DNA from 2 places in the Dorea sp. YH-dor226 genome. Region 2 is predicted to be linked to the other one. Evidence: riboswitches for the same ligand, from Rfam matches in the RefSeq annotation. Region 2 holds a riboswitch; the other holds the start of a gene.

Region 1 (16,040 bases), on a different contig from region 2:
TAAACCCCGTAAGATGGGATAGATAATATGAGAGAACAGAAATTGGATGATAGGTAAGGGTAAAATTATAAGATTTTTCATACATCGCCAAGTGTATGGTCTGAATCCAAAGAATGACGGGGAGTTCTGAGAACATAGAGGGTGCAGCAAGACAGAAATATTATAAATGCCCATATCAGACGGTGGTACTGGTATCTCATCGGAAATCGACGATGAATGTGGCGGATGCAGTTTATGAGATGGAAAACGGACGGATTTCCTGAAAAACGGACATAAAGTATTGCAGGAATGATAAGTGTGTAATATGATGAGAAGTACCAGGAGGTGCCGGATTATGGGAACTTTCATCGTGTCTCTGTTGCTGGCGGGAGCAGCCGTGTTGGCTGTACGCAGCATGATAAAGCGTAAAAAAGACGGAAAATCTCTGCAATGCGGAGGGGACTGTGCCAATTGCAGCAGACACTGTCATTAAACTGAATGAAATACAATAATTATAATCAGTAATTCTGCGAACAGGGCTGTTAAAAAACGGCCCTGTTTGACATTTGTCTGATGACGGATATAATAGTGACAGAAGATAGAAATGACAGAAGATAGAAATGACAGGAGAACGATAAGATGCAAATAAAACATGAAAAACATAAGCCGGGGAAGATCCGGGAGATCCTTTCCAGAAAACAGATGTCAGAAGCATTTGTCAACAGTGCGTTTCTTGCATTGTCCGGAGGATTTCAGGATGCTTATACGTATAACACAAGAGAAGAAGTATTTTCCAATGCACAGACAGGAAATGTAGTGCTGATGAGTCAGCACTTTATGGCAGGAGAATGGCAGGCAGCATTTCGGTATCTGCTTCCTTTGCTTGCATTTGCAATGGGGGTTCTGATTGCAGAGCAGATACAGCATCGTTATAAATATGCAAAACGGCTGCACTGGCGTCAGGGTGTTTTACTGATTGAGATTGCAATCCTGTTTCTGGTAGGATTTATTCCCGTCAGATATAATATGGCAGCAACGGTGTTTGTTTCTTTTGCATGTGCCATGCAGGTACAGAGTTTTCGTAAGGTAGACGGATACTCTTATGCAAGTACCATGTGTATCGGCAACCTTCGAAGCGGAACTGCGTCACTGTCCGTGTATCTGAGAGAAAAGAAACCGGAACAGCTCAGGCAGTGCTTCTATTATTTTGGAATTATTCTGTTATTTGCAATTGGTGCCGGTGTCGGAGGTAATCTGTCTGCGACGTATGGCATTCATATGATCTGGTTTTCCTGTGGTCTTCTTCTGATCAGTTTCTTTCTGATGTCACTGGAAAAATGGAAGTGAATATGATATATTACACTTGATATAAAACTGCAGGTGTCAGTTCGATAGAGTCTGTCGCAACTGGTGAAAAGGGAAACAGGTGCAAATCCTGTGCGAACTCGTCACTGTGAGCAGGGAACAGGGAAGCCGATATGTCACTGAGAGATCGGGAAGACAGCTTCTTATGTGTGGATCTGCAAGTCAGGAGACCTGCCTGTAGTGTACACGGGACAGATCAGATGATAAGTCCCAGGCCACGAGTAATTGGTCGTACATGAATGTAATATAAGTCATTCGTGCGCCCTCTTACAGATGCCTTCGTAAGAAGGCGTTTTTTCGTACATCTATGTAAAGGTGTATACGAAAGGATTCGGTTGAAAAGAAGGAGGAAAAGAAGAGTATGAAGCGTAACACGAAACGATTGCTGGCATTGTTCCTGACAGCAGCACTTACGGTGACTCCGATCTCGGCAGTCCGGGCACAGGATTCCGGAGAATCCGGGGAAAGTATCCGGACAGAAGAGGTGGCTGTGGCAGAAGAGCCGGCGATTCAGGAAGAAAATCCGGTGGTTCAGGGTGAAGAACCGACATTGCAGACAGAAGACGAAAAAGCGGACGAAGAACAGGAAAGTCTTCTGCAAGATCCGCCTGAAGACGTGCAGACAGAAGAGAGTATGAATACGGTACAGACTTCAGATGTATTCGGAAAGACCACTGTATTTTCAGACGGGGAATATCTTCCTGCAGAATTTACTTTTACCGGGGGCACCGGAAAGGTACAGATCACCTGCGAAAAGGTTGTGATCAAAGAAGGAAATATCACTGCATGGATCGTATTTAGCAGTGACAAGTATACAACAGTTGAGATAAATGGAACGAAATATACATCAGAAATGATTGATGGGAAGAATACATTCAAGATCCCGGCGGATCTGAACTGTGATCTGTCGATCGCAGCGCTGACAACCGCAATGAGTCAGGAACGATGGGTGAATTACACGATCCATATTACACTTCCTGAGGGAAGTACTCCGATTACAGACCAGGAACCAGAACCGGCCCCGGGAGAGAATCCCGGAGAAGAGTCTGGTGAGGAAGAAGAACCGGGAGAAGAGGAACCGGGAACACCTGCACTTGCAGATGGTATGTATCATATGGATGTAACTACCAGTTCTTCCATGTTTAAAGTTGTAGATTGTGTACTGATTGCAGGAACGGGTCAGATGCGCGCGGTGATTACTTTAAGTGGTACCGGATATGACAAGCTCTATATGGGAACTGCTGAGGAAGCAAAAAATGCAGATGCATCCGAGCTCATTTCCTACGTACCGGATATGACGGGGAAATATACGTTTGAGATTCCGGTCAGCAGCCTTGATACAGCAGTTGCGATTGCAGCACATTCGGTAAGCAAAGATACATGGTATGACCGTACTTTGACAATACATTCAGAAAATGCCAGAAAATTTGTAGAAGATGGTATATACCGGATGAATGTGGAATCCAGTGCGAGTATGTTTAAAGTGATCAATTGCTTGCTTACTGTTGAGAACGGTAATATGAGCGCGGTGATTACTTTAAGTGGCACCGGATATGACAAACTGTATATGGGAACTGCCAAAGAAGCAGAGAATGCTCCGGCGGAGGATATGATTCCGTTTCTTGTAAATTCGGAAGGAAAATATACATATATTGTACCGGTAGCAGGTCTGGATGCAGAGATTGAAGTTGCAGCACATTCCATCAGTAAAGATCTGTGGTATGATCGTAAGCTGACTTTCCTGACAGAAGGAATGGAAAAGCAGGAACTGCCGTCGGGAGATGATACACCGACAGAAGATCCGTCGGGAGGAAATTCGTCAGGGAACACACCGTCAGGTGGAACCGGCAATTCATCTGCCAACAATGGTACTCCGGATACAGAGTCAAAATATGAGTCTGATTTAAGCGGAGGAACCGGACGTGTGAACAGTGAAACTGCATTAAAGGATGGAGTATACACTCCGGATAAGTTCTCATGGTCAGGCGGAACCGGAAGAGTAGGTATCTCCTGTAACAAAGTGACGATTACAGGAGGAAAAGCGTATGCAACTCTGGTATTTGGAAGTGATAAATATCAATATGTCAAAGCAAACGGGAATGTATACTATCCAAGCTCAAAGGGAAATGGTTCCACAACATTTGTGATTCCGGTTGCTTTGAATAAGAATAATCAGATCATCGGTATGACAACAGCCATGTCTGCTGCACATGAAATCACATATACAATATTTATCTATCTTGCCGAGGCGGCAAAAGCAGATGGAATGAATGTAAGTGGCATGGCCGGAAGCAATGAAAAGCTTGATGACGAGGCACCTGAGATTCTGGGGCTGGAGTATGAATCTGAAACAGAGATTGCATATGCTGAGTATTTCAGAATCTATCATTATAAAGGCGGCATTACGCTTCTGGAGATTGATCTTACAAAGGATACGCTAAGAGATCCCGAGAAAAAGACGGACGAAGAAACAGATTCCGAAGATGCGACAGAGGATGAGAAAGATTCAGAACTGACACCTTCGCAGGAGGCAATTGTACAGCTTTATCACGGAAATGTTGTGAAATACCTGATCGTACCGGAAGATACAGAGATTCCGGCAGGTCTGGATAAAGAGATGATTGTCATTGAAAAACCTGCAGAGCATGTATATGCTGCGGCCGAGGAAGCTCTTCTGTCAATGGAAGATCTGGAACTTCTGGAAACAATTGCGGCCATTGGATATGAGAAAGCAGATTGTCCGTCAGAAAAGATTGCAGAAGCGCTGGGTAAAGAAGAGATCGTCTATGCGGGATCTTTTGATGATCCGGATTATAAAGCTTTACTGAAGTGTAAATGTGATCTCAGTATCTTCCCATCAGAACTGCTTCCGAAAGACGAGGAGGAGCAGGAAGAGAAGATGGAGATTCTGGATGCCATCATCGAAAGGCATACGATTCTGGAACTTCCGATGTTTGTAGATCGTTCGGCAGATGAAGAGGAAGAACTTGCACAGAAAGAGTGGGTGAAAGTCTACGGTGCATTGTTCGGTTGTGAAGAGAAGGCCGCAGAATTATTCGATGCAGCCTGCAAAGATGCGAAGTAAGAGAAAAGAGACATGATGATGAGAAAAAAAGTTTACCAATTGATCTGTGTTATGCTTTGTGTAACTATGATGACAGCCGGTGTTCTGACCGGCTGTAAGGCAAAAGAAGATACTTCAACCGGTCAGAGCGCACAGGGGGAAGGGGGCAGCACAGATGCTTCGGAACAGGAAGAAGAGGTACCTGTAATTCAGGGGCTGGAATATGAGCGTACAATGGAACTTGATTATGCGGAAGCATTTGATGTGTATTACTATCGTGAAGGATATAAGCTGATTGATGTGCATAATGACAGAAGGTATCTGATCGTGCCGGAGGAAAGTGATGTTCCAAAAGAGCTTGACAGCGATATCATTGTTCTGGAACAGCCTTTGGACTGTATCTATCTGGCAGCAACTTCTGCCATGGCACTGTTTGATGCGATCGATTCGATCGGAGCTATACGAATGTCAGGAACACAGGCTTCCGGATGGTATATTGAACATGCGGTGGAAGCGATGGAAGCCGGGGATATCATATATGCAGGAAAGTATAGTGAGCCGGATTATGAGATGCTGATTGATGAGGGGTGCGATCTGGCGATTGAATCTACCATGATATTACATACCCCGAAGGTTCAGGAAATGATAGAGGATCTTGATATTCCGGTATTCATTGACCGTTCCAGCTACGAGTCTCATCCGCTCGGAAGAACAGAATGGGTGAAACTTTATGCGGCTATGATGAATCAGGAGACGGTGGCAGAAGAATTTTTTGCTGAGCAGACAGAGATCATAGAACAGTTGAAAGATTTCAAAAATACAGAAAAGACCGTGGCATTTTTCTATGTCAGTACAAATGGAACAGTGGTAGTCAGAAAGAGTGAAGATTACATCCCGAAGATGATAGAGATTGCAGGAGGAAGATATGTGTTCGAAGATCTGGAGAACAAGGAGAGTGACAGCGCAGCAGTTGATCTTTCGATGGAAGAATTTTATGCGGTTGCACAGGATGCAGATTATCTGATCTATAATTCCAGTATCGACAATCCGATTGAGAGTATCGAAGATCTGACTGCAAAGGATGAGCTGTTTCAGGAATTTAAGGCGGTGAAGGAAGGCAATGTCTGGTGTACTGGAAAGTATCTTTATCAGGCTACTGATATTGTGGGAAATCTGATCGCAGATATTCACCTGATGCTTACAGATGGAGATGAAAGCCAGATGACATTTTTGTACCATGTGAATTAAGCCGGCCCATGTGCCGGATGGGAAAAAGAGGAAAAGGTTATGGAGAAGAAAAAACAGAGGATATCCAGATATATTCTGGTCTTTACAGTGTTGGGGGTCTGTTTCTGCGTGATTACGGTATTGAATATCAATACTGGAAATGTACAGATTACATTACCGGAGATCGTGAAAATATTATTCTGCCATGAGGGTGATGCTGTTGCAATGAATATTATCTGGAAGATCCGCCTTCCAAGAGTGCTGATGGCAGCAATTCTTGGCGGGGCACTGTCCTTGTCGGGGTTTCTTCTTCAGACCTTTTTTTCGAATCCGATCGCGGGACCATTTGTACTGGGAATCTCTTCCGGAGCGAAGATGGTCGTGGCACTGACGATGATCGTATTTCTGAAATATTATCGTGCGATATCATCGTATACTTTGATCTTTGCAGCGTTTGTCGGAGCGTTGATCTCTACCGGATTCATTCTTCTGATGTCCGGAAAACTGAATCATATGGCGACGCTTCTGGTTGCGGGGATCATGATCGGTTATATCTGTTCTGCAATTACGGATTTTGTTGTGACCTTTGCAGATGATTCTGATATCGTGAATCTGCATGGCTGGTCACAGGGCAGCTTTTCGGGAATGAACTGGAGTAATGTTAAGGTGGCTGCGTTACTGGTAGGAGTGACGCTGATTTTGACATTTTTATTGTCGAAACCGATCGGGGCGTATCAACTGGGAGAAGCTTATGCACAGAGTATGGGCGTGAATATCCGGTGGTTCCGCGTGTCTCTGATTCTGTTATCCAGTGTCTTTTCGGCATGTGTGACAGCATTTGCGGGGCCGATCTCATTTCTGGGAATTGCAGTGCCGTATCTTGTAAAACAGGCACTTCATACAGCAAAACCATTGATTGTAATTCCCGGCACTTTCCTCGGCGGGGCTGTATTCTGTATGATGTGTGATCTGATCGCAAGAATGGCTTTTGCTCCGACGGAGCTGAATATCAGTACGGTAACTTCAATTTTTGGTGCTCCGGTTGTCATCTTTATGATGCTTCACCGGCAGAAAGAGAGGTAGAAGATGGCAGAATATTATGTACAGATGCAGAATCTGACTGTCGGTTATCATGGAATTCCATTGATCAGGGATATCAATATCGGAATAGAAAAAGGAGAGATCGTGACGTTGATTGGTCCAAACGGGGCCGGCAAGTCGACGATCTTAAAAAGTATCATCCGGCAGCTTAAGACAATCTGCGGGAGTGTATATGTAGAGAAGGATGAGCTCAGAGACCTCTCATACAGACAACTATCTACCAGAATGGCAGTTGTTCTGACAGAACGGATGAAACCGGAACTGATGACGTGTCGTGATATTGTTGCAACCGGTCGTTATCCGTATACCGGTAAGCTGGGAATACTGACTGCGGAAGATGAAGAAAAAGTGGATGAAGCGATGGCAGCAGTACATGCAGAAGAACTTCAGAATCTGAGCTTTGATGCGATCAGCGACGGGCAGCGTCAGAGGATACTTCTGGCGCGCGCGATCTGTCAGGAACCGGAGGTCCTGATTCTGGATGAACCGACTTCTTATCTGGATATAAGATATAAACTGGAGCTTCTTGCAATCTTAAGAAGGATGGCAAAGGAGAAAAAAATTACAGTGATCATGTCCCTGCACGAGATTGATCTTGCACAGAAGATCTCAGATAAAATTCTCTGTGTAAAGGGGGATGCAATATCCCATTACGGAACCCCGGAAGAGATATTCAAAGAAGATCTGCTCCGTGATCTGTACGAGATAGATAATGGATATTTTGATCCTTGTTTTGGCAGTATTGAACTGCCGAGACCGGAAGGAAAGCCGCGGATATTTGTAATATCTTCCTGCGGGACGGGGATTCCGGTCTACCGGAGGCTTCAGAAAGAGAATATTCCGTTTGCAGCGGGAATTCTGTATACGAATGATGTGGATTACCAGCTTGCCAGACTTCTTGCAGTTCAGGTTGTGACGGAAGAACCCTTTCAGCCGGTCAGTGACCATGCGTATCAGAAAGCCATTTCCCTGATGGAAGAATGTGAACTGATACTGGATGCCGGTGTAAAGATCGGCTCCTGTAATCAGAGAATGAAAGAACTTTTGCTTATGGCAGAGCGTATGGGAAAGCTGAAAAAGACGAAAAGAACAGTCATCTAAATATAATCTTAATACGTATACGCGAATATTATTACCTTCTTAATACAAAATCCTTTATGATAAAGGTAGAAAAAGAAGGTGATAATATGTTGACGAATATGATATTGATATTGGTTATGGTGGCTGCGGGAGCGTATGGATACTATCTGACATTCCGCTTGGATGGCTGGCTTACGGAAGACAAAAAGCAGAAATTGAAAGATGAAGAAGCGCAGAGCGGGGAAGCCTGCGCTCTATTATTTGGAAGCGGAAGCCGGATGAAGCTTCTGGAACAATGGGTAAGAAATCACGGATTGCTTCCGATTGTGATCGAAGAGATCGGTATTCGCAGAGAATGGAATAATATTTGTCTGGTCGTTGCAGCGTCAGAGTCTGACGAGGACAATCTCTGTATCTGTAAACTGATTCAGAAGATGTATCATACGGAACAGGTATATGGAATCTGTAATGACAGATTGAACGAGGCGATGTATGATCGTTTTCATATTCGGATTCTGAAAGAAAATGCTGAGATTACCCGGCAGTTGGAAGGAATGTTTCAGAGAAATGAGGCAGGGGTGGCATGAAGATGAAGATTCGAAGACTGACGCAGACACAGATGATCGTAGTTGGTTATCTGCTGATTATTTTGATCGGAGCGATGCTTCTGATGCTTCCGGCTGCAAGCAGAGATGGTAAAGTGACTCCCTTTATTGACGCATTATTTACCTCTGCTTCTGCATCCTGCGTGACGGGACTGGTAATTGCAGATACATATCAGAAATGGACGATGTTTGGACAATGTGTTATATTGCTGCTGATTCAGATAGGTGGACTGGGGTTTATGACGATCGGAGTGTTTTTTGCGATTATTCTCCATCGCAAGATCGGGCTGGTCATGCGGGGAACACTGCAGGAGAGTGTCAATATTCAGCAGATTGGCGGAATTGTACGTCTCGCAAAAAAAATCATGCAGGGAACGCTGGTATTTGAAGGAACGGGTGCTGTCATTCTTGCACTTAGGTTTCAGAAAGATTTTGGTTGGGTCAGAGGGATTTATTACGGAATCTTTCATTCCATATCTGCTTTCTGTAATGCAGGATTTGACCTGATGGGAACAAGGGAAGCCTACAGTTCTTTTACATGGTATGACGGAGATCCGGTAATCAATATTGTGATCATGTTCCTGATCATTATTGGCGGAATCGGGTTTTTTGTCTGGAATGATGTTGCGATCCATAAGTTCCATGTTACCAGATATCGTCTTCATACTAAGATTGTACTTACGACGACGGCGATACTGATCGTATCCGGTGCGATTCTTCTGTATCTGTTTGAAGCAGACCGGACGCTTGCCGGCATGTCCGGATCGGAGAAGATATTCTGTTCCCTGTTCGGGTCCGTGACTGCAAGAACGGCAGGATTTAATACCGTAGATACTGCCGCACTTTCAGACAGCAGTAAGATTGTTACGATTCTTCTGATGTTTATCGGAGGAAGTCCGGGCTCTACTTCAGGAGGAATTAAGACGACAACGTTTGTGGTACTTCTTGTATACGTCAGTGCCAATCTGAAAAATGAAGATTCCTGCCATATATTTGGAAGAAGACTGGATGAGGGCTCAATTCGGAAGGCAAGTACCGTTATGTGTACCAATCTGTTTCTGATCGTTGCTGCAGTTATGATATTGACTGCGATTCAGCAGGAACCGGTGATGGACATTGTGTTTGAAGTCGTATCTGCAATCGGTACGGTGGGAATGTCCACGGGAATGACCAGAGGACTCACCGGGATTTCAAAATGGGTGATTATATTTCTGATGTATTGCGGGCGGGTCGGAGGATTGACGTTTGCACTGTCTCTCAGAGGACACAGAGCAAAGTCACCCTTGAAAGAACCGGTGGAAGCAATTACAATAGGATAACGAAAGTGTGGGAGAGGAAGATATGAAATCAATATTGATTATTGGACTTGGAAGACTGGGACATCATCTGTGTGAAAATATGATTCGTCTTGGAAATGAAGTGATGATTGTAGATAAGGCGGAGGAAAAGGTAGAAGATCTGCTTCCGATCGCTACCAATGCAAAGATCGGGGACTGCACCAATGAAGAGGTTTTGCGGAGTCTGGGGGTAGGAAACTTTGATGTCTGCTTTGTGTGCATCGGGTCGAATTTCCAGAGCAGTCTAGAAATCACAAGTCTTGTGAAGGATCTGGGAGCAAGATATGTGGTTAGTAAAGCAAACCGGGATATTCATGCAAAGTTTCTGTTGAGAAACGGAGCAGACGAAGTCATCTATCCGGATAAAGATGTGGCAGAACGTCTGGCAGTAAAACACAGTACCAATAACGTGTTCGACTACATTGAACTGGCAGACGGATACTCGATCTTCGAGATATCGCCGATGAGAAGCTGGGTTGGAAGAAGTATCCGGGATATGGATATCCGGTCCAGATACCATGTCAGTGTACTTGGGATTAAAGTGGACGAACATCTTCAGCTGCTTCCGCGAGCCGATTATGTTATGAAAGCGGAGGATCACCTTATGGTGATTGGTCTGAAGAGAGATGTGGATAAAATGCTGGGGAACAGCAGATAAGAGAAGATATTTATGTTAGAAAAATTAAAATCAAACCGAAAATTAATCTATATCATACGGATGACAGTGATTCTGTTTCTTGCAGATGTCGTATGTCTTTTGTTGAACTACCTTGGGGTAGAGAAAGAAAATATCCTGATGGTATTTATGGTGGGAGTGCTGATGATCAGTACCTGTACCAGAGGATACGAATATGGCCTGATTGGTGCGGCAATCAGTGTTTTGACTTTTAATTACCTCTTTACGGTGCCGGTTCATACATTTGCCATTATGAATCCGAATGATATGACGCTGATGGTATTTTTTGTGATTGCATCACTGATTTCTTCCAGTCTTGCAGTCCGTTTTCAAAAACAGCTGATTATATCAAAGAAAAATGAAGAGACTGCGACCCGGCTGTATGAAATGTCGGAGCAGTTTATCAATGTAACCGGAAAAGAGAATATTATTCAGCTTGGAATTCATTGTATCTACGAGTATACGGGGTTTGAATGTGTGGTTGAACTTCAGGATGATACGGTCATCTCAGGAACGGGCAATGAATATACGTCTAAGGATTATCTGATGTTTCCGATCATAGGAATTGTCAAACAGATCGGTATCATGAAAATATTGAATCACAACCAGGGATTAAGTGTCGAACAGGAGTTGATCGTGAAGACGGCTGCCAATCAGATTGGAATTGCGCTGGATCGGGAGTTGATCTACACACAGCAGGAGCAGATTAAGGTTGAAGTAGAGCGGGAACACATGAAGAGCAGCATGCTTCGAAGTATATCGCATGATTTCCGGACACCACTCACAGGGATTATGGGAGACTGCGCCATTCTCCTGGATTCAGAACATGTGGAGAATGAGGTGTCCAGGCAACTGATCCGTGATGTTATGGAGCAGTCCATGTGGCTTATGAAGATGATGGAAAACATTTTGAGCATGACAAAGATTGAGAGCGGTCAGACGTATATTCACAAAAGCCCGGAAGTGGTGGATGACGTGATTAACGAGGCTTCCGGTCATGTGATAGGGTTAAAAGACAGGCGTCATTACAGAGTGTCATTACCCGATGAAGTAATCGTTGCGGAGATGGATGGAAAGATGATCGCGCAGGTGATTATTAACATTCTGGACAATGCGGTCAAGCATACGCAGGAAGACGGAGAGATAACGTTAAAGGTAAAATACAGAAATCTTCGTGTATATTTTATCATTGAAGATGACGGAGAGGGAGTGCCGGAGTCGTTACAGGACAGAATATTTGATGAATTTGTATCGACATCAGATAAAAGCACGGATCAAAAGCGCGGAATCGGGCTCGGTCTTGCAATCTGTAAGGCAGTGGTAACTGCACATGGCGGAGAAATATGGGAGGAAAACCGGGAAAACGGAGGCGCCAGATTTGTATTCTGGCTCCCGGCAAAGCAGGCAGAAGAAGATGGAAAAGAAAAAGATATTAATTGTGGAAGATGACAAGTATATTGTGAACTTTATATCGATGGCATTAAAAAAGGAAGATTATGGTTTTTATACTGCCAGAACAGTGGAAGAAGCAATCAGCCTGTTTTATGCAAATCAGCCGGATCTGGTAATCCTGGATCTGGGATTGCCTGACGGCGATGGAATGGAGGTTATTCAGAGTATCAGAGGAATATCGGATATTCCGGTCATTGTTGTCTCTGCAAGACAGGAGGAACAGGAGAAGATTCAGGTTCTGGATGCGGGAGCAGATGATTACGTCACCAAGCCGTTTCATATGGGAGAGTTAATGGCGAGAATCCGCGTGGGTCTCCGAAAACTGAACCGTGCGCGGACAGAGGAGATACAGACTGCTTTTCATACCGGAAAGCTGACGGTAGACTATGAAAAAAGAATTGTAGAGGTTGCGGATCGGGAAGTGCATCTGACGCCGATAGAGTATAAGATCCTTCTTCTGCTGATCGCAAATCGGGGCAAGGTACTGACTCATAATTATATTATTAAAGAAATCTGGGGGTATGCGGAAGATATTGATGCCGGAAATCTGAGAGTTTTTATGGCAACACTCAGAAGAAAAATTGAAGAAGATCCTGCAAATCCAGAATATATTCTGACGGAGATCGGAGTTGGATATCGGTTCCGTGAATAAATCATCTGTCAGAAATTCCCGCCATATCACAGGGAATCTTTATGTGTGCGGATGGCGGGAAAGACTTTCCAGAATATGAGGAATCTTCCGGGACTTGACATAGAGCTGATAATGCGGCTCATGGATATCCGGAAGATAATGAGCATCCGAGCAGCTGATCATGCTGCAGCGTAAAAAGTAGGGATGCTCTTTTTGTATGCGGTGAAGGTGATCATAGGTTGTGATCTCTGCACAGGTAAAGGAACTGTCAGGCGGAACGAATCCCAGATTAGATAACAGACTGGTTGTAGACTTGTCGATATGTGCAGGATATGCAATCCCCTGATAAGAATTCACCAGGTCAAAAACTTCATCAAATGAGATGGATGTAGCACTGATCAAAAGTCGTTCTTCAATTTCGGTAACCTGATCAGATTCATCCATAATCTGTTGTTCGCCAAAGATATTTTTTTTATTTTTGATCGGAAGGATACGTTCATAGACATATTCGTCAAAATCCATTGCATTTTTCAACTCTGGAAACAGGCATACAACATGAACTTCTTCCGACGTGGTCAGTTCCATGCCCGGAATGACAGTCACCCCGTATTCCTCTCCATGTTTCATGGCAGCAGGGCAGTTTTTACAGGAATTATGATCTGTCAGCGCAATCACATCCAGTCCTTTGACCGCGGCCATGCCCACGATGTTTGCCGGAGTCATGTCGTCATCTCCGCAGGGAGACAGACAGGAATGAAGGTGAAGATCATAATATAACGGAATCATGACAGGATCTCCTGTACTTTCAGTGCAGCCTCAAAGATCGGAAGTGAGGTGGAAAAGACTGCAATGCCTTCATTTTCAGCACAGTTCAGATCTTCCTGCGAGAACTGGATTCCTTCTGCAAGAATAATGCATGATATATCTGTCAGAGAAGCAACTGCAATGGTATTCTTATTTCCCATAACAGTCACCCAGGCTCCGTTTTCCGGGGCCTTGCTCATGGCGATGCTGAGCAGGTCGCAACAGAATACTTTTTCAATGGACCGGGAAGGATCACCGGGGGTTTTCAGTGTGAAGATTCCGGAATCAGTCAGCGTTTGAACAGTTATCATAATTATTGCTCCTTTTTTTCAATTTCAGCAGTCAGCGTCTGGATGTATTTTTTCAGTGTCTGAGCAGACTCTGCTCTGATGTCTGCATCCTGCTCCTGTTCCAGAGATGCCATCAGATCGGAGATGTCTTTGGACAGGGTGCTGATATATTCATGGAAAGAATAGATACAGTCATTTTTGGTTGCCTTGCCGCGGACAATATCTTCTGCCAGTGCTCTGCACGATGGTGCACCGCAGGATCCGCAGTCCAGACCGGGAAGTTGTTCTGTCAGTTCTTCTATGGCTCCCATCATTTCAAAACTTTCCCTGAAAGAGGTGCCAAGCCGAAAGACGGGTTCATATTCTACGTAGGTGGACCACTGATAGTCTACATTATTGTAATCCTTAAGATGAGATCTTGAGACAGGAAGGTTTCTCTGTAGTTTTTTATATTTTGCAGTTGCAATATATGGATTTTCGACGGTCAGAGGACCTCCTACACAGCCGCCGTTACAGGCATTCAGCTCTACGAATTTCAGCCCGTGGAACTTTTCATCTTCCAGATCACTCAGTACCCTGAGAGCGCTCATAATACCATCACATGCAAGGTGATTATCTGTGAGAAGTCCATTACATTCTCCGCCTGCATTGCCCCATCCGATTCCAATCCGACCGGAAGCTGCCAATGGCTTCAGTGTAGATTCATCGTGTGTCATATGTTCCAGAAGGATAGGGTATACTTCTTTGATCGCCAGCACTTTGTCAATCTCACTTTTTTCAATTCCAAGAGGAGATTTGACGTAAGTCACCTTGGAAGGGCATGGTGATATAAAAAAGATACCAATGTCTTCAGAAGGAAGTCCTGTCTGTTCTATTGCTCTTTTCCGTGCGATCTCTGCAGCCACTTCGACGGGTGCTTTTAATGGAAGTAGACGCGGAATCAGTGTCGGAAATTTTACACGGATGAGTCGCAGGATGGTAGGACATGCGGTACTGATAAAGGGGGCTTCGTCAATATGCTCCTGAATATATGCATGTGAAGCTTCTGAAACAAGTTCAGCTGCCGCACTGACTTCAAAGACATCATCAAACCCCATGGAAATCAATGCGTTCAGTACAATGTCCACATTCTTCAGATTGTTAAATTGTGTATATAAAGAAGGTGCCGGTAATGCAACCGTATATTTATAATTTTTAATCTCATCAACAGAATCATAGATGGCTACTTTTGCGTGATGCGGGCAGTATCTGAGACAGCGTCCGCAGTCGATACAGAATTTCGGATTAATCTTTGCCTTTCCATTCTGTACCCGAATCGCCTGGGTAGGGCAGTATTTGATACAGTTGATGCATCCGGTGCAGGCTTTTTTATCAAGTTGTACAGAATTAATGAATTTATCCAAAAGGTTTTCCTCCTGCCGTTTAAAAATGAACGTCCATAGTGACGGTAGTTCCAACGCCTATGGTTGTGTCAATATCCATATAATCTGAATATTTTTTCATGTTCGGAAGCCCCATTCCGGCGCCAAAGCCGAGAGCGCGTACTTCCTCCGGTGCGGTTGAATAGCCCTGTTCCATTGCCTTGTCGATATCGGCAATTCCGGGACCCGTATCAGCCAGAATCATACGGATATTATCCGGACCGATTTCCACAGTGATATTACCGCCATTGGCGTGTATGACCATGTTGATCTCACCTTCATACATTGCGATTGCGACTTTCCGAATGACATTGTTGTCAATGCCCATGATCTTCAGCTTGTTCTTTACATCACTGCTGGCTTCCCCGGCACGTGTAAAGTCATCACCGGATATTTGATAGTTGAATATAAGTTTATCACTCATGAAGTTATATACCTCCGGGTAATCCGTTGCTGTAAAGTATGCCGCATGATGTGAACATACCGTGAGCAGTGCGGAGTATTACGATGTTCTTGTCTGCCGCGAGATCAAGAATCTTCTGATCCGGAACCTTGTTCCTTACAAATATGATACATATGATATCAAGCATTTCCGCAGTGCGTACGACCTGAGGATTACAAAGCCCGGTGATCAGCGCCGGATGATCATCGGCATAGGCCAGTACATCGCTCATCAGATCTGAAGAAAAAGCATAATTTACTTCTTTGTCCAGATGATCCTCGCCAAAGAGAACATCTGCATCTAACAAATTTTTAATTCTTTCTATAGTCATAAATACCTCCCGGGTGGACAGATTTATTTTTCTTAGTATAACATTGAAGAATTGTGAATGCAATTATAAAATTGTACAAAATGAACAAAAACTTTTGCTTTAGAATGAAATTTTTTTAACATATTGGATAGTGAAATAACAAACAAAGATGTCAGAAAATTAACGCAATTTGATATAGATTTTTAAAAATCTGTATGCTAGAATTAAGAGAAATGGAACTTGTTTTTGTTAACAA
Region 2 (16,040 bases):
GTTTTTTTCTGCAGGAGCGGATTTTACCGGTTATTGTGAATGTAATATGGAGTCAAGTACTATAGATAATGCAAATATACACAGTGTATTTATTAATAATATAAATAAGTGCACAAAAATCAAAAGTACAGATTGTGCATTGTGCACAATCACGCTGGAGAATATTGGAAGAGTAAATGATGAAATGAAGGGAGATTATCAATAAAATAGTTAGAGTGTTGAATAAGGAGGAAGAACATTGATTGAAATAAAGAATTTAAAAAAAGTATGGGAAGATGGAACCAGTGTTTTGGAAGATATTAATCTTACCATAGAAGATGGAGATATCTATGCACTGGTAGGACGCAGCGGTGCCGGAAAATCAACGTTATTGCGTTGTATCAATGGATTAACATCATACCAGGAGGGAAGCCTTATGGTGGATGGCTGTGAAATTAAAAATATGAAAGAAAAAGAATTAAGAGAATTCAGACGTCATGTTGGCATGATATTTCAACAGTTTTCCCTTCTTGAACGTGAGACCGTATATCAGAATATTGCTCTTCCGATGCAATGCTGGAAATATTCAAAGGAAGAGATCGATAAAAAGGTAAAAAGCCTGCTGGAACTGGTTGGACTGACGGATAAGATGAATGTCAGACCAAGAAATCTCAGTGGTGGACAGAAACAAAGAGTTGCTGTTGCAAGGGCGTTGACTATGGATCCTAAAATTTTACTTTGTGATGAGGCAACATCGGCTCTGGATCCTAAGACTACAAATTCTATTCTCGACCTTCTGATGGAGATTAATCAGAAAATCGGCATAACGATCGTCATCGTGACGCATCAGATGGAAGTTGTAAGAAAAGCCTGCAATAAAGCCTGTATCCTGGAGCATGGAAAAATTGCAGATGAGGGTACGGTAAAGGAGATCTTTATCAGACAACCGGAATCTCTGCAAAGACTTCTCGGCGAGGAGAGACTGCAGCTTCCGCAGACAGGTCATAATATTCAGATTGCACATCTGGTAAACGGAATTCAGGATGGGGAGTTTTTTGGAAAGATGTCAAAAGATCTTCATTATGTATTTCCAATTTTGAACGGACAGATCCAGGAGTATCAGGGAGACAAGATGGGAATCTTTGTAATTAATGTTGATGATGAACATCTGGAGCAGGTTGAACAGTATCTGGATAAGAAAAATATGAACTGGCATGAACTTCATGCAAATATGGCAGAAAAAGATGAGGAAGGAGAAGAATAATAATGGCTCTGAAAAATTACACATTTCTTCAAATATGTCAGATGTTAATAGCACCGGCAATCGTAGCAACACTTAAAATGCTGGTGATTTCCAGTGTTCTTTCCACCTTTTTTGGGTTTTTTATCGGAGTGGCTCTGATTGTAACTGAAAAAGGCGGACTGTGTGAGAACATTGTTGTAAACAGAGTTTTGGACTTTATTGTAAATATGATTCGATCATTTCCGTTTATTATCCTGATGATTTCAATTATTCCTTTTACAAGACTGGTTGTTGGTACTTCTATTGGTGAAACGGCTGCACTGGTGCCATTGACCGTTGCCTGTACACCATTTATGGGACGAATATTTCAGAACAGTTTCAAAGAGATAGATCCGGCTTTAATTGAAGCAGCACAGTCTTTTGGTGCTTCAAAGACACAGATTGTAGTAAAAGTAATGCTGAAAGAAGCAGTACCGTCAATTATATCAGGTCTTTGCCTTGGCGTTATTAATCTTCTCAGTGCGACTGCGATGGCAGGTGCAATCGGTGCAGGTGGATTAGGTGCAGTAGCTCTTACATATGGATATCAGAATTTTAATCAGAAGATTATGTATTCTATTGTTGTAGTTCTGATTGTTCTGGTGGCATTTATCCAGTATTTCGGAGACTGGATCTACAAAAAACTTAAATAACCATGATAGAAGTAAGCATCTGCTTATTTTTATATACAATTATTCAGGAGGTAAGTATGAAAAAAAGATTAATCAGCGTATTATTATGCGCAGCAATGGCGGTAACAATGCTTATGGGATGTGGAAGCTCATCTTCAGAAGAGGAGACAACAGAAGAGACGACAGAGGAAAGTTCTGATGAAAAGCAGGTAATCAAGCTTGGTGTCAGAGCAGACTTCATTGACATGGTAGAGGCAATTCGTGCAAGTGTAGAAGAAGCAGGATATGAACTGGATGTTACAACTTTTGATGACAGTATTCAGCCAAATGTGGCTCTTGGCGAGGGAAGTATTGATGTAAACTGGTTCCAGCATCAGCCGTATCTTGACAGCTATAATGCAGAGAACGGTACAGACTTTGTTATGGCTCAGCCTTATACACACTATCCGTTATTTGCAATGTATTCTGAGAATCTGGAATCTGTGGAGGATCTTCCGGATGGCGCAACAATCGGATTATGTAATGATGCTACCAATCAGGCAAGAGGTCTTAAGATGCTTCAGGATCTGGGACTGATTACATACGATGAAACAGTAGAAAGTCCGACAATTTATGATATCAAAGACAATCCGAAGAACCTTCAGTTTGTAGAAGCTGAGATGAGCGTACTTCCACAGTCCCTTCCGGATGTAGATGCGATTATACTTGCTGCTCAGCATATGTATAATGCAGGACTGGATGCTACAAAATATATTGCAGAATCTCAGGATGGACCAGATTACAGTCTTGGATTTGTTACAAGAAAAGAAGATGCAGATGCACAGTGGCTGGCAGATCTTGTAGAAGCAGCACGTTGTGACGCATTGAAAGAGTACTTTGAGAGTAATGGTGGAATTCAGATTCCTGCATTCTAGTTCAGATGAAAGTGTTCATAAGTAAAAAGGGCAGACAGGTAATGACTGTCCTTTTTACTTTTTGAAAATAAAACATCGTCTGTGAGAGGAAAAGGAGAACAACATGGAACTGGCTTCAATTACATTGTACAAAACACTGGTAATGGTAATCCTTGCACTTGCAGGAGTCATGAGTTACAAAACAGGGATTGTGGATGAGGAAATCAATAAGAAACTGTCGGATCTGGTATTGACATTGTTTACACCGATTCTGCTATTTACTTCATTTCAAAAGGAGTTTACCCCCAGCCTGCTTTCGGGATTGGGAGTGTCGGTCGTATTGTCAGTTTTATCATTTATGGTGATATGGTGTATCTGTAAGATTGTGGTGCGGAAACAGAATCAGGATTATGCAGCAGTTGAGCATGTGGCGATCATGTATTCGAACTGCGGATTTATTGGAATCCCGATGGCACAGGGAATATTTGGAGCAGATGGTGTATTTTATATGACGGCATATGTTGCCCTGGCCAATTTTCTGTTATGGTCACATGGAATTATCGTGATGTCCGGAAAAATGGATGTCAAATCTTTAAAAAAGGTATTTACATCACCAACAATCATTGCCATTATTTTCGGTGTATTATGTTTTTTTCTGCAGATCCGGATGCCTGCGATTATTGAAGAACCATTGGAAATGATTGCAAATATGAATACACCGATGGCCATGATGGTGGCGGGTATTAATATTGCACAGGCAGATCTGAAACATACATTTAAAAAGGCCAGATTGTACTGGCTGAGCTTTGTAAAGCTGATTGTTATGCCAATGGTGCTGATCGGGTTGTTTTACTTTTTACCGGTAGACAATGTCATTAAAACGGTAATGATATTGGCTTCTTCCTGTCCGGTAGGGGTAACGGGAAGTTTATTTGCACTCAGATACGGGAAGGATGCAGTCTATGCGTCTGAACTTTTTGCGATGTCGACGCTGCTTTCTATCATTACTGTACCATTTATGATGTTGTTTTGTTGAGTTTAGGGGGAATAAAGATGGAATTGATCAAACCGGAAATGACGCCGAAAGAAAGAGTGACGGCATATGCCAGAGGGGAAGAAGTTGACAGGATTCCGACTTCTCTGAGTGCCGGAGAAACAGCTCCTCCATTGTATGGAATCAATATCTGTGATTACTATTTTTCGGCTGATGCAATGGTTGAAGTGGAGACAAGGCTTGCAGAAGATTTCCATGCGGATAACATGGGAGTGGGATTGGGGCTTAGAACGCTGGTAGAAGCGCTTGGAACAAAACTGGAGTATCCAAAGAAGAATGTGTCCTATATTGCAGAGCCGGCTTTGACCTCTTTTGCGGATATTGATAATATGGAACTTGTGAATATAGAAAAAGACGGAAGATTTCCAATTATTGTGGAATCATTTGAACGGCTTCAGGAACGATTTGGAGAAGAAAGAATTCTTGGAAGTGGTCTTGCGGGTCCGTTGACAACGGCCGCCAGTCTGATCGGAACGGAAAAATTTTTAAAAGCAACCGTGAAAAATAAAGAAGGAGCTCATCGTCTGCTTCAGTTCAGTACGGATTGTATTGTAAAATGTTGTAAAGACATGAATCAGAAGCTGGGAATAAAATTCATGCTGTCAGAGCCGATGGCATCCAGGAATCTTCTGAGCAAGAAGCAGTTTCAGGAGTTTTTCCTGCCTTATCTGAAACAGGCTGTACAGAGAATGAATGAATTTCAGCAGGGAACATCCATTCATATCTGTGGCAATACCAAAGATCGCTGGCAGGAGGTGGTTGATGCCGGAGTCAGTGGTTTCTGGGTGGATAATTGTGAAAGCCTGCAGGAGTTAAAAGATGCGCATGGAGATAAGATTGCAATCAGTGGCAATCTGTCACCGGTAGATGTGCTGAAAGATGGAACGATCGAAGATATTGAAGAACATGTAAAACGGTGTATTGCGCAAGCCGGAGATAATCCATGCGGATATAATCTCTGTCCGGGATGTACGACACCGGTAGGAACTTCCAAAGAGCATATGATCGCATTTATGAATGCGGCGGCTGTTTACGGTAAAGGGGCCAGAAAAGGATACATGCCAAAAGGAATGCTATAGATGAAAGCTATAATCATATATGAATTACTAATTAGTGATGGGTGTTTTCCTATGCTATTATATACATAGTAATCTATATAGTGATGCACGTGCATTGAAAAGGGAATCCGGTGAGAATCCGGGACAGCCCGCTCTACTGTGAAACGGACGATAATCCCAGTTGCCACCGGTATACAGGGAAGGCGGGATTAGAGAGAGAAGTTAAGTCAGGAGACCTGCTATATATGAACGGACTTTTCGGTGGGGAAAAGGCAGCAATTACGCTGCTTTTTCTGTGCCGATTTTTATTATTTATACGAAAGAGGTGGAAAGACTATGACTTATGAGGAACTCCTTCGGGAAATGAAAGAGCAAAAGGATGAAATGACAGTCATGGAGCGTATGATCGGGTACGCCAAGGGAGAGGAAGTGGATCATATACCGTATCGTCTGGTGGGATCGGATACCACTGCGGATCTTTACGGATATACGCTTCAGCAGTACCGGGACTCACTGGAGATTCGTTTTGATATCATGGAGAAGATGCACGAGGAATTCGGAAATGCAGCAATCGGGATTGGTGTGGGACTTCAGTCGATCGGAGAGGCTGTGGGATCCAAAATGCGCTATCCGGAAAATGGTCTGGGATTTGTGTCTGAGCATGTATTGAAGGATTATGCACGGTTAGATGGCATGGAGGTGATCGATCCTCATAAGTGTCCGAATCTGGAAGCAATTATCGATACTTTCCGGAAGTCAAAGGAAAGATTTCCCGGATGGGGTGCGGGAAATGGAGTTGCAGGGCCGATGACGACTGCAACGTCTATCAGGAGACTGGATGAGATCCTGCGGGATACGGTAAAGCATAAGGAGGAACTGCACAGGCTGCTGGATTATTGTGTACAGTGTAACTTAAGCTGGATCCGTACGGTGACAGAGGAATTCGGTCCGCTTCCTGTCAATATCGCAGAACCATCCGCTTCTCTCAGTGTACTGAGTAAAAAGCAGTTTCTGGAATTTGAAAAACCACATCTGCAGGATCTGGTAAATGGAATTAAGGAAATTACGGGAAGGATGCCGACGACTCATATCTGTGGGAAGACGAAAGGAATCTGGGAAGATCTGATCGAGATGGGATTCACGATGCTGAGTGTGGATAACAGTGAGGATCTGGAAGAAGTAAAACGCTGTGTTGGAAACAGGATGAGTATATCCGGTAATGTTCCGCCGGTTGAAGTTTTAAAATATGGTTCTATTGACGATGTGATAGAGTCAGTAATTACCTGCCTGAAGAAAGGCAGTGACAGTCCAATGGGATATTCACTGGCAGCAGGCTGTCAGGTGCCGCCGGGAGTTCCGAGAGAGAACCTGTATGCATTTATCTATGCTGCCAGAAAGTATGGCAGAGGAGCCAGAAAGGGATGCCTGCCGAAGGGACTGAAAGAAGCAGGAATCTAGATCAGGTATGCAATGCCGTAATGAGAAGGATAAAAAGGATGGAAATGGAATGGAGATACAGATCGTGTCCGGATTCCTTGGAGCCGGAAAGACTACATTTTTAAATCAATATCTACCGCTTCTCGAAGGGAGAACCGTCGTGATCGAGAATGAGTTTGGAGATATCGGGCTGGACGGGGGAATGATGCCGGAAGATGTTCCGGTAAAGGAGCTGTACTCCGGATGTATCTGCTGCAGTCTGGCGATCGATTTCCGAAAGGGAATCCGGGAGATTGCGGAAACGTTTCGGCCGGACCGGATTGTGATTGAGCCGTCGGGAGTAGGACGGCTGTCAGATATCGTAAATGCATGTATGCAGGCAAAGGAAAAAGATGGAGTGGATCTTACGATTACGAAGCTGATTACGGTAGTTGATCTGGCAGGATTGGAAGAATATGCAGACGGGTTTGGTGCATTTTATCAGGATCAGATTAGGAATGCGGGACTTTTGCTGCTGAGTCATCTGGAGACTGTATCCCTAAAAGAGAAGAAATGTCTGATTGAAAGGATTCGGCAGATGAATCCAAAGGCAATCATATATGGCGAAGACTGGAGAGTGATGCATCCCGATGCTTTGCTGGAGCTTGTTGAGATGACGGGAGATCATGAGAGGAACAGAAAAGTGGGCATGATTCTTCCAAGGTCTGAAAAACAGGTGTTTTCCAGCATTTCTATACAGGGTACCAGGGCAATATCCGAATCGGATCTTATGAGGATCTTGCGGGAATTAAAGGCAGAACGTTATGGAAAGGTGATACGGGCAAAAGGAATCATTGAAGACACAGACGGAAGAAGGATGCATTTTGATTATACGCCGTCAGCGGTATCGATTAAGGAGATGGATACTGCGGCCGGAGATAAGAAGGATACAGTTGCCGTCGTGATTGGATGTGAATTGAAAGAACAGGCAATCCGAACGTTATTTTTATAAAAAAGGAGGTTGAGAGAAGAGAATGGGAGAAATCAAAGATTTTTATTGTACCTATGGAAATTCCGTCGGAATCAGTGAAGAGGTGACGAAAGGGTTGGAACTAACATTCCCGGAGGCATATCTGCACTGTGATTCCATGGTGAGACTTTCAAAGGCTTTGAAGGAGCATGACGGTGCATCGTTTTGTGAATTGCCGTTCTGCCATACGGTTGAGGCGGAAGCTATGGGAGGAATCATCAATTATGGAAATGCGGTGACCGGTCCACGGGCAAAAGAATATATCTGCACTTCCGTGGAAGAGCTTCTGGAACTTCCGGAGATGGACTTTTCAAAGGGAAGGATTCACGAGGTACTGCTGGCATGTAAGGAACTGAGAAATCAGGGAGAGCATGTGGTTCTTCAGGTGTCAGGTCCGTTTACGATCCTGAATGTGTTGATTGATGCAAAATATGTATTTAAGGGATGGCGCAAAAAACCGGAAGTTATGAAGGAAGTTTTCTGGAAACTGGGAGATCAGATCTTAAGATTCATGGAAGAAGCAAAGAAGTATGATGTGGATCTGATCAGTTATGCAGATTCTTCCGGCGGCGTAAGTATTCTGGGACCGAAGATGGCAGAACAGGTGGTCAGTGAGTTTACGTATGAATTTCTGAAGAAGGTGGAAATACTTGCTGATGATAAGACATTGATGTTATTATGTCCTAAGACAACATTTGCGCTTTTGGGAACGGAAAAGGCGGAACTTAAGGACAGAAAGCTTTCCGGACCGATGAGCTATGGAGAAGGCTGTATCGAGATGATCGGAAAGGCAAAGTTTGCGGGCCAGATGTGTATCAAAAATGTAGGATATCAATTAGAAAACGGTCTTTTTAAAGAAGTGAAATTAAAATAAAGAGTGGGAGGCAGGAACATGAGCTCAAAAGAGGAATTATTAAAGAAATTATCAGACGGCGTTGTGGAGATGGAAGAAGATGATGTGGCAGAAGCTGCACAGGAATATCTGGATGCAGGTTATCCTGCATTTGACGGCATTATGGAGGGTCTGGTAGACGGTATGAACCGCGCCAGTCAGCTGTATGAGGAAGAAGAATATTTTGTAACGGATGTTCTTCTCTGCTCTGATGCGATGTATGCAGGACTTGACATTCTGCGTCCTTATCTTCCGGAGGTGGCAAACGATGATAAGATCACGGGAGTGATCGGAGTTGTGGAAGGAGATACACACGATATTGGTAAGAATCTGGTCAAGATCATGCTGGAAACAGCAGGATTCAATATGATCGATCTTGGAAGAGATGTGCCTCTTCAGCAGTTTGTAGATACAGCAAAAGAACAGAATGCTGACTTTGTGTGTATGTCAACTCTGATGACGACCACAATGGGAGGTATGGAGACGGTCATTCATCTTCTTGAAGAAGCGGGTATTCGCAACAAAGTAAAGGTTATGATCGGCGGAGGCCCGATCTCTCAGAAGTTTGCGGACAAGATCGGTGCGGACGGATATTCACAGAATGCTGTTGAAGCTGTAAAACTTGCGAAAAGATTATTAAATATTGCATAGGAGAAGGATATGTTAACACCAAAAGAGAGACTGAAACTGATCATGGAAGGAAAGAAGGCAGACCGTCCGGCATGTATTTGTCCGGGAGGCATGATGAATATGGTGACTGCCGAATTGATGGATGAGGTACAGGTCTATCTTCCGGAGGCGCATACCGATGCGCGAAAGATGGCAGATCTCGCGAAAGCGGTATATGAAAAGGGCTGTTTTGAGAATTATGGGGTTCCGTTCTGTATGACGGTAGAGGCAGAAGAAATGGGAGCCAGGGTTGATATGGGATCAAAGGTATATGAACCGCATGTGATAGAGTATGTGATAGACTCTGTAGGTGAGTTTCATAAGCTGACCCCGGTTGATGTCACAAAGGGACGTGCGAAAGTTGTGCTGGATGCGATCCGGATATTGAAGGAAGAGACGACAGGCGTGCCGATCGTAGGCAATCTGACCGGACCGATCAGTACTGCCAGTTCCGTTATGGAACCGGTGATCTTCTATAAGGAGCTTCGTAAAAAGAATAAAGAAGCACATGAATATATGGCATTTATCACCGATCAGCTGATCACGTTCGGACGTGCACAGATAGAGGCGGGAGCCGATGTGATCGCAATCTCTGATCCAAGCGGAACCGGAGAGATCCTGGGACCGAAGTTCTTTGAAGAATTTGCAGTGACTTATATTAACCGACTGCTGGATGCTCTGCAGGCGGAAAAGATGGGAACGATCGTACATATCTGTGGACAGATGCGACCGGTCTATCGTGAGGTAAACGAACTTCACAGCAATGTACTGAGCTTTGATTCGGTGGTTCCGATGAAAGAGGCAAGAGAGCACTTAAATGACAGAGTGCTGATGGGCAATGTCAGTACCTATGCACTGGAATTTGGAGATCCGGCGCGCGTTAAGATGTTAACCAGAAGCTGTCAGAAACATGGTTCTGATATTCTGTCCCCGGCCTGTGGTCTGGGAATGAAGTCTCCGCTTGTGAATGTGCAGTCTATTTTGGAGTGCCTGAAAGAGGAGGCATAAGGGATGGCAGAGATAAGAATACGACAGACCGGCCAGGTGATCCGCTGCGAGGCGGGAGCAGGTCTTTTGAATACACTTCTGGATGCCGGTGTGTTTGTGGACAATCCGTGCAGTGGAAAAGGAATCTGTGGAAAATGCAAGGTAAGGATTCTGTCCGGAGAAGTATCGGCCATGTCTGAGACGGAAGAAAAGTTACTGAAGCCGGAGGAAATTCGTACAGGAATCAGACTTTCCTGTCTGACAGAAGTAATGGGGGATATTACCGTGGAACTTCTTCAGAAAGAAAGAAAGCATGAAGTACTGACGAAGGGATATATGCCGGCGTTTGAGAAAGATCCGTATGATGGCGGATATGGAATTGTGATCGATATCGGTACGACGACTGTGGTGACTGCACTGATCGATCTTGCTTCCGGAAAAGAACTTGCCAATGCTTCTATGATCAACGCACAGAAGCACTATGGTCTGGATGTACTGACCAGGATCACATATGAGTATGAGCACCCGGAAAGTGGAATTCAGGAGCTTCAGGCGGCAATTGTCCATTCCATCAATGCAATGATTGGAGAAGCCTGTATGGAAGCTTCTGTGGACCGAAATGCGATTCGTGAGATCGATGTAGCGGCAAACTGCACCATGATGCACATGCTGCTTGGTGTGGATGCGAGATCCATCGGGAAATCGCCATATCGCCCCAAGTTCACAGAAGCACAGAAGCTTCTGGCAGTGGATATCGGGATCGAAGCGGCAGCAGATACCAGACTGTACTGTCTTCCACAGGTGTCAGCTTATATTGGTGCGGATATTGTGGCGGGAGCATACGTGTGTGAACTTCAAAAAGAAAAGGGAAATGTTCTGTTTATTGACATTGGAACCAATGGAGAGATCGTGCTTGCAAGCCAGGGAAGACTGCTCTGCTGCTCCTGTGCTGCGGGGCCGGCACTGGAAGGTATGAATATCAGCTCCGGTATGCGGGCAGCAGAAGGAGCGATCGAGGATGTCCGGATCACAGAACAGGGCATTGAGCTTAAGACGATTGGAGAGCAGGAACCGGCAGGAATCTGCGGAAGTGGAATTCTGGCAGTGGTAAAGGAGCTTCTGCGTACCGGAATCGTAAAAAAGACGGGTGTATTTGTAAAAAAGGAAAAGCTGGAAGAAGATGATTATCGGTATCCCTATATTCGCCTGAACGGGACGAAGCGGGAATTCATCCTGCATGAGAATCCGGAACTTCTGGTCACACAGGGGGATGTACGCCAGGTACAGCTTGCAAAAGGAGCGATTCTTTCCGGCTTCGTTGCCCTGTTAAATAAAGCGGGAATCCGGATGGAGGATCTGGATAAAGTTATGATCGCGGGGCAGTTTGGTGCACATCTTCCGGCAGAATCTCTGGTCGGCACCGGAATCCTTCCGGAGGAAGTGGGAGATAAGCTGATATATGTGGGAAATTCTTCCAAGACGGGTGCATATATGTCCCTGATGTCTGCAACTGTGAAGAAAGAAGTGGAAGAACTGGCATGCCGGATGGAATATATGGAACTGGCTGAAACTGAGAATTATGAAAGAATCTTTACGGAGAGTATGATCTTTCCAACATTTTAATTAAATATGGAAATAACATGTGTTCGGGCATATATGCACGAGAACGGAGGTGCCTATGGAATACGATGAACTGAAACGACTGATGAGTGAGCAGAAAGATGAGATGACGGCGGCAGAGCGAATCAAAGCCTACAATGCCGGAGAAGAAGTAGATTATCAGCCTTATACGCTTCAGGCTCCGGATCCGGCGATGGCAGACATCTTTGGATTCACAACTACACAATTTGCGAAAGACTTTGAAGTAAAAAGCGAGGTCATTCGAAGGAGAAAGGAAGAGTTCGGGCTGGATAGTTTTAACGTGGGGCTTGGACTTAAGACGATCGGAGGTGCGCTGGGATCAAAACTGCGGGCTCCGGAACACGGAATTGATTATGTGGAGGAGCATATTCTGAAGGATTATGCGGATTTTGACAGGCTTGAAGTCACAGATCCGTATAAAAATCCGGTGCTTGCACCGATCCTGGAAAGCGCAAAACGTCTGAAAGACCGTTTTCCGGATGTCAGCATGACGACCAGCGTTGCAGGACCGATCTCGACAGCGATTGCGGTACGACCGGTGGAAATGGTGCTGAAGGATACCAGAAAAAATCCCGAGATGCTGCATAAGCTTCTGGATCTGACCGTAGAGTGTTCCCTGCGGTGGTTTGACGCATTTTATCATGAATTCGGACCGGTTGGAACGAATTTTTCAGATCCGGTCACCTGTATGGATGTGATCAGCAAAAAGCAGTTTGATGAATTCTCTCTTCCATACATTAAGAAACTGATCGATGGAACGGAAAAAATCATGGGTTCCAGACCGGGAGCGCATATCTGCGGCAAGACCAGTCCGATCTGGAGTGATCTTGCGGATGCAGGACTGTTTTCCTTCAGCATTGATAACTGTGAGGATCTTGCGGTGGCAAAAGCAGCGGTCGGAGACCGGATGCGGATCGCAGGAAATGTTCCTCCGGTTGACGTTATGAAAGAAGGAACCATAGACGAAGTCATTGAAGCATGTAAAGAATGTATGATGAGATGTGCGGACAATCCGGCAGGATATATTCTGAATACCGGGTGCCAGCTGCCGATCGGAACGCCGAAAGCGAATGTAGAGGCATTTATCTATGCGGCGAGAAAGTATGGAAAAGGAGCAAAGCTGGGACAGATACCGAAAGGATTGCGGGAGTATATGTAATTATTGTAAACATTATTACTAATAGAAAGTCGGAGGCAGAGACTGAAAGCTGGTTTCTGCCTTTGATAGTTCTATATATAAATGATTTCTTACTGAATAGATATGAAAATAGTAAGATGGAAGCAAGAAAAAACAGGCGGTAGATTGTATGAAGATAGAAAGACCGAAGGCAGATCAAATGACGCCGCAGGAAAGAAAAAAAGCGATTGAAAAGGGGGATGCCGTTGATCGTGTGCCGGTCGTTCCTTTTATGGGAGAACTGAAATGTTATCTGAGTGGAATCAGTATCCGGGATTTCTGGCATGATCCGAAGAAGATTGCAGATGCAGAGATTGTGGCATTTAACAGATATGGCTATGACAGAATTGTGATCGGGCCTAATACACGGGGAATTACGGAAGCGTTGGGAGGCAGTTTTGTGTATCCGGAGAATGGATTGCCGTATGCGGATGTACCGTATTTGCAGAATTATAATCGGTTGTCTGACATGGAGCCTGCAGAAGCCGGGAAAAATCCGAGAATTCAGATGTTTTTTCAAGTAGCAGATCTTTTAGGAGAGGAAGCTATGGAGATGGTTCCGATCGAAGCAAGCATTGGCGGTCCGTTTACGATAGCGTCGAATCTGCGCGGAGTGGAGCGCCTTTTGAGAGACTGCAGAAAATATCCGGAAGAGGTTCAAAGACTATTGCGACTGATTACGGATACCCAAAGGAGCTGTATTGATGAGGCTGCATCCCGTGGACTAGGAATTGCGATGGCAGATCCGGTAGCCAATCCGGCATTAATCGGACCTAAGATGTATGAAAAGTTTATATTTCCATATACAAAGGAACTGACGGATTACGCACTGAAAAAAACCGGAAAAAAAGTATCTCTTCATATGTGCGGAAGTACCTACAGTATCTGGAAGTATATATGCCAGTATGAATTAAATGAGATCAGCCTGGATAACATCATTGATATGAACCGGGCAGTGGAAGAACTGGGGAATTATGTTCCGATTGCCGGCAATGTAGATCCTGTGGAGGTCGTTATGAACGGAACAAAAGAGGAGATTACCAGTGCAGTCTGGAATTGTATCGAGATCGGAAAAAGATCGAAGAAGGGATATACATTGGCTACGGGCTGCGATATTCCCGAGCTGGCAAGACCGGAACAGGTGGACTATTTTATGGAAGCTGTTCGAAACTATCGATGATTATGAACTTAAGAAGTGTGATATGGGAGGAAATGATGAGAAAACAGAGCGAAATCAAATATGAAATGAAATTATTAAGTTCCCTGGTAAAAGTTTTTCAGGATGAGACTCCGGTATATCGTCCGGAATGTCAGGTGTTAAGTGCGCTGTGGGGAGAGACTGTGTCCTTTCAGGCGGCATATACAGGTGACTTTTTCATGCGGGAAAGACTGGAAGTCAGGGTCGTATCTCCGATTGCAGATCATGTGCGCGTCAGAACCGTAGAGCAGGTGCCGGTCGGAAGGGCGACGAACGGAATCGTGGATGATAATTATCTGAAAACAACGTCAGGACTGTACCCGGATCTTTTGAGAGATCCAAAAGACGGGAAAGTGATCGTATGCTCGAATCAGTGGAGAAGTCTCTGGATCGATGTGGAAGTGACGGAAGAGATACCTGCCGGTGAGTATGAGATAGAGATTCAGCTGGTGAAAGAAGAAAAAACAGTATGTTCTGCAGTGCAGAAGCTTACTGTGTATGGGGTTACCCTTCCAAAGCAGGAGATTATGCATACGGAATGGATGCATGCAGATTGCCTGGCAGATTATTACCATGTTGAGGTGTTTTCTGAGGAGCACTGGAAACTTCTGGAGAATTATTTTACGGAAAGTGTAAAACGTGGTTGTAACATGATGCTTACGCCGCTTTTTACATCCCCGCTGGATACGGCTGTCGGTCTGGAACGTACGACAACTCAGCTGATTGAAGTGGAAGTAAAAGATGGGGAGTATATTTTTGGATTTGAACAGATGAAGCGCTGGATTGATCTGTGTAAAAAATGTGGAATCGAGTATTTTGAAATGTCACATCTGTTCTCCCAGTGGGGAGCAAAGTGTGCTCCAAAAGTGGTTGCAATGGTGGATGGAAAAGAAGAAAAGATCTTTGGCTGGCATACTCCGGCAGTAGGCGAATATACCAGATTTCTCCAGAGCTTTCTGCCGCAGCTGATTGAGAAACTGAAAGAGTGGCAGATTGCGGATGTAACGTATTTTCATATATCAGATGAGCCAAGAGAGGAACATCTGGAAAGCTTTCGTGCTGCAAAAGAATCTCTGGGGCATATGCTGGATGGTTTCCATACATTTGATGCGTTGTCCAGTTATGAATTCTATCGTCATGGATTAATTGACAAGCCAATCCCTGGCAACAATGAGATTGAAGAATTCCTGGAACATGGTCTGACAGAGATGTGGACGTATTATTGTACCGGACAGTTTTATGAAGTGAGCAACCGCTTTATGTCCATGCCGTCTGCAAGAAATCGAATCTATGGAATTCAACTGTATAAATATGACATTATCGGTATTCTGCATTGGGGATATAACTTCTATAACAGTCAGTTTTCCATTGAACACATCAATCCGTATGAAGTGACGGATGCAGGAAATGCTTTCCCGGCAGGAGATCCGTTTATTGTATATCCGGGAGCAGACGGATACCCGGAAGAATCTATCCGAATGATGGTGCATTATGAGGCTCTTACGGATCTTCGGGCATTAAAGCTTCTGGAATCTCTGACCAGCAAGGAATACGTCATGGAACTGATCGAAGGGGATCTGGCGGAACCGATCACTTTTAAGAAATATCCGAAATCAGATATGTATCTGATCACACTTCGCAATAAGGTGAACCGGGAAATTGCAAAGAGAGTACCGGACAGTAAATCATAATCAGTTGCGGTAACAAGGAGGAAGCATAATGGAGACGAAGATAACTCCTGCAATCTGCGGCCTGTGCGGCGGGTCATGTCTGGTGGATCTGCACCTGCAGGACGGGAAAATCGTAAAAGTGGAAGGCAATAAGACACTGCCCTTTTCTGATGGGCGTCTCTGCGTCAAGGGGGCTGCTCTGAAGCAGGCTACCTACAGCCCAGAACGGCTTCTCTATCCCATGAAGCGTGTCGGAAAACGTGGAGAAGGAAAGTTCGAACGAATCAGCTGGGAAGAGGCGCTTGATGCCATTGCTGAGAATATGAAAAAGACAAAAGAGCAACATGGTGCCAGATCCGCAATGGTGTATGTGGGACATCCCAAGTGGTTTCGTCCGTATCTTACGGATTTTGCCAATCATTACGGAACCCCGAATGTAGGATCGGAATCCAGTACCTGTGC

What was found. A riboswitch is a leader RNA that binds a small molecule or an ion and turns the genes downstream of it on or off. The one in region 2 is predicted to bind cobalamin.
Region 1: another riboswitch for cobalamin. It lies ahead of ABE547_RS13195 (hypothetical protein); the one in region 2 lies ahead of ABE547_RS06300 (uroporphyrinogen decarboxylase family protein).

Annotation. Positions count from the first base shown of each region.
Region 1 covers NZ_JBDOHS010000020.1:20,891-36,930, reverse strand. The annotation lists gene ABE547_RS13210 (hypothetical protein) at 114-263, shown strand; gene ABE547_RS13205 (FeoB-associated Cys-rich membrane protein) at 335-472, shown strand; gene ABE547_RS13200 (YoaK family protein) at 682-1,326, shown strand; cobalamin riboswitch at 1,341-1,538, shown strand; gene ABE547_RS13195 (hypothetical protein) at 1,706-4,429, shown strand; gene ABE547_RS13190 (ABC transporter substrate-binding protein) at 4,442-5,656, shown strand; gene ABE547_RS13185 (iron ABC transporter permease) at 5,696-6,718, shown strand; gene ABE547_RS13180 (ABC transporter ATP-binding protein) at 6,722-7,837, shown strand; gene ABE547_RS13175 (hypothetical protein) at 7,924-8,403, shown strand; gene ABE547_RS13170 (TrkH family potassium uptake protein) at 8,400-9,740, shown strand; gene ABE547_RS13165 (TrkA family potassium uptake protein) at 9,763-10,416, shown strand; gene ABE547_RS13160 (ATP-binding protein) at 10,429-11,883, shown strand; gene ABE547_RS13155 (response regulator transcription factor) at 11,849-12,538, shown strand; gene ABE547_RS13150 (PHP domain-containing protein) at 12,578-13,303, opposite strand; gene ABE547_RS13145 (DRTGG domain-containing protein) at 13,300-13,629, opposite strand; gene ABE547_RS13140 ([Fe-Fe] hydrogenase large subunit C-terminal domain-containing protein) at 13,635-15,014, opposite strand; gene ABE547_RS13135 (ATP-binding protein) at 15,034-15,456, opposite strand; gene ABE547_RS13130 (DRTGG domain-containing protein) at 15,461-15,805, opposite strand.
Region 2 covers NZ_JBDOHS010000005.1:115,384-131,423, reverse strand. The annotation lists gene ABE547_RS06325 (methionine ABC transporter ATP-binding protein) at 239-1,243, shown strand; gene ABE547_RS06320 (methionine ABC transporter permease) at 1,246-1,914, shown strand; gene ABE547_RS06315 (MetQ/NlpA family ABC transporter substrate-binding protein) at 1,971-2,807, shown strand; gene ABE547_RS06310 (AEC family transporter) at 2,911-3,822, shown strand; gene ABE547_RS06305 (uroporphyrinogen decarboxylase family protein) at 3,840-4,919, shown strand; cobalamin riboswitch at 4,981-5,157, shown strand; gene ABE547_RS06300 (uroporphyrinogen decarboxylase family protein) at 5,235-6,356, shown strand; gene ABE547_RS06295 (GTP-binding protein) at 6,364-7,326, shown strand; gene ABE547_RS06290 (uroporphyrinogen decarboxylase family protein) at 7,349-8,218, shown strand; gene ABE547_RS06285 (corrinoid protein) at 8,237-8,887, shown strand; gene ABE547_RS06280 (uroporphyrinogen decarboxylase family protein) at 8,897-9,913, shown strand; gene ABE547_RS06275 (ASKHA domain-containing protein) at 9,917-11,515, shown strand; gene ABE547_RS06270 (uroporphyrinogen decarboxylase family protein) at 11,571-12,692, shown strand; gene ABE547_RS06265 (uroporphyrinogen decarboxylase family protein) at 12,841-13,890, shown strand; gene ABE547_RS06260 (DUF4091 domain-containing protein) at 13,926-15,599, shown strand; gene ABE547_RS06255 (molybdopterin-dependent oxidoreductase) at 15,628-16,040, shown strand, end outside.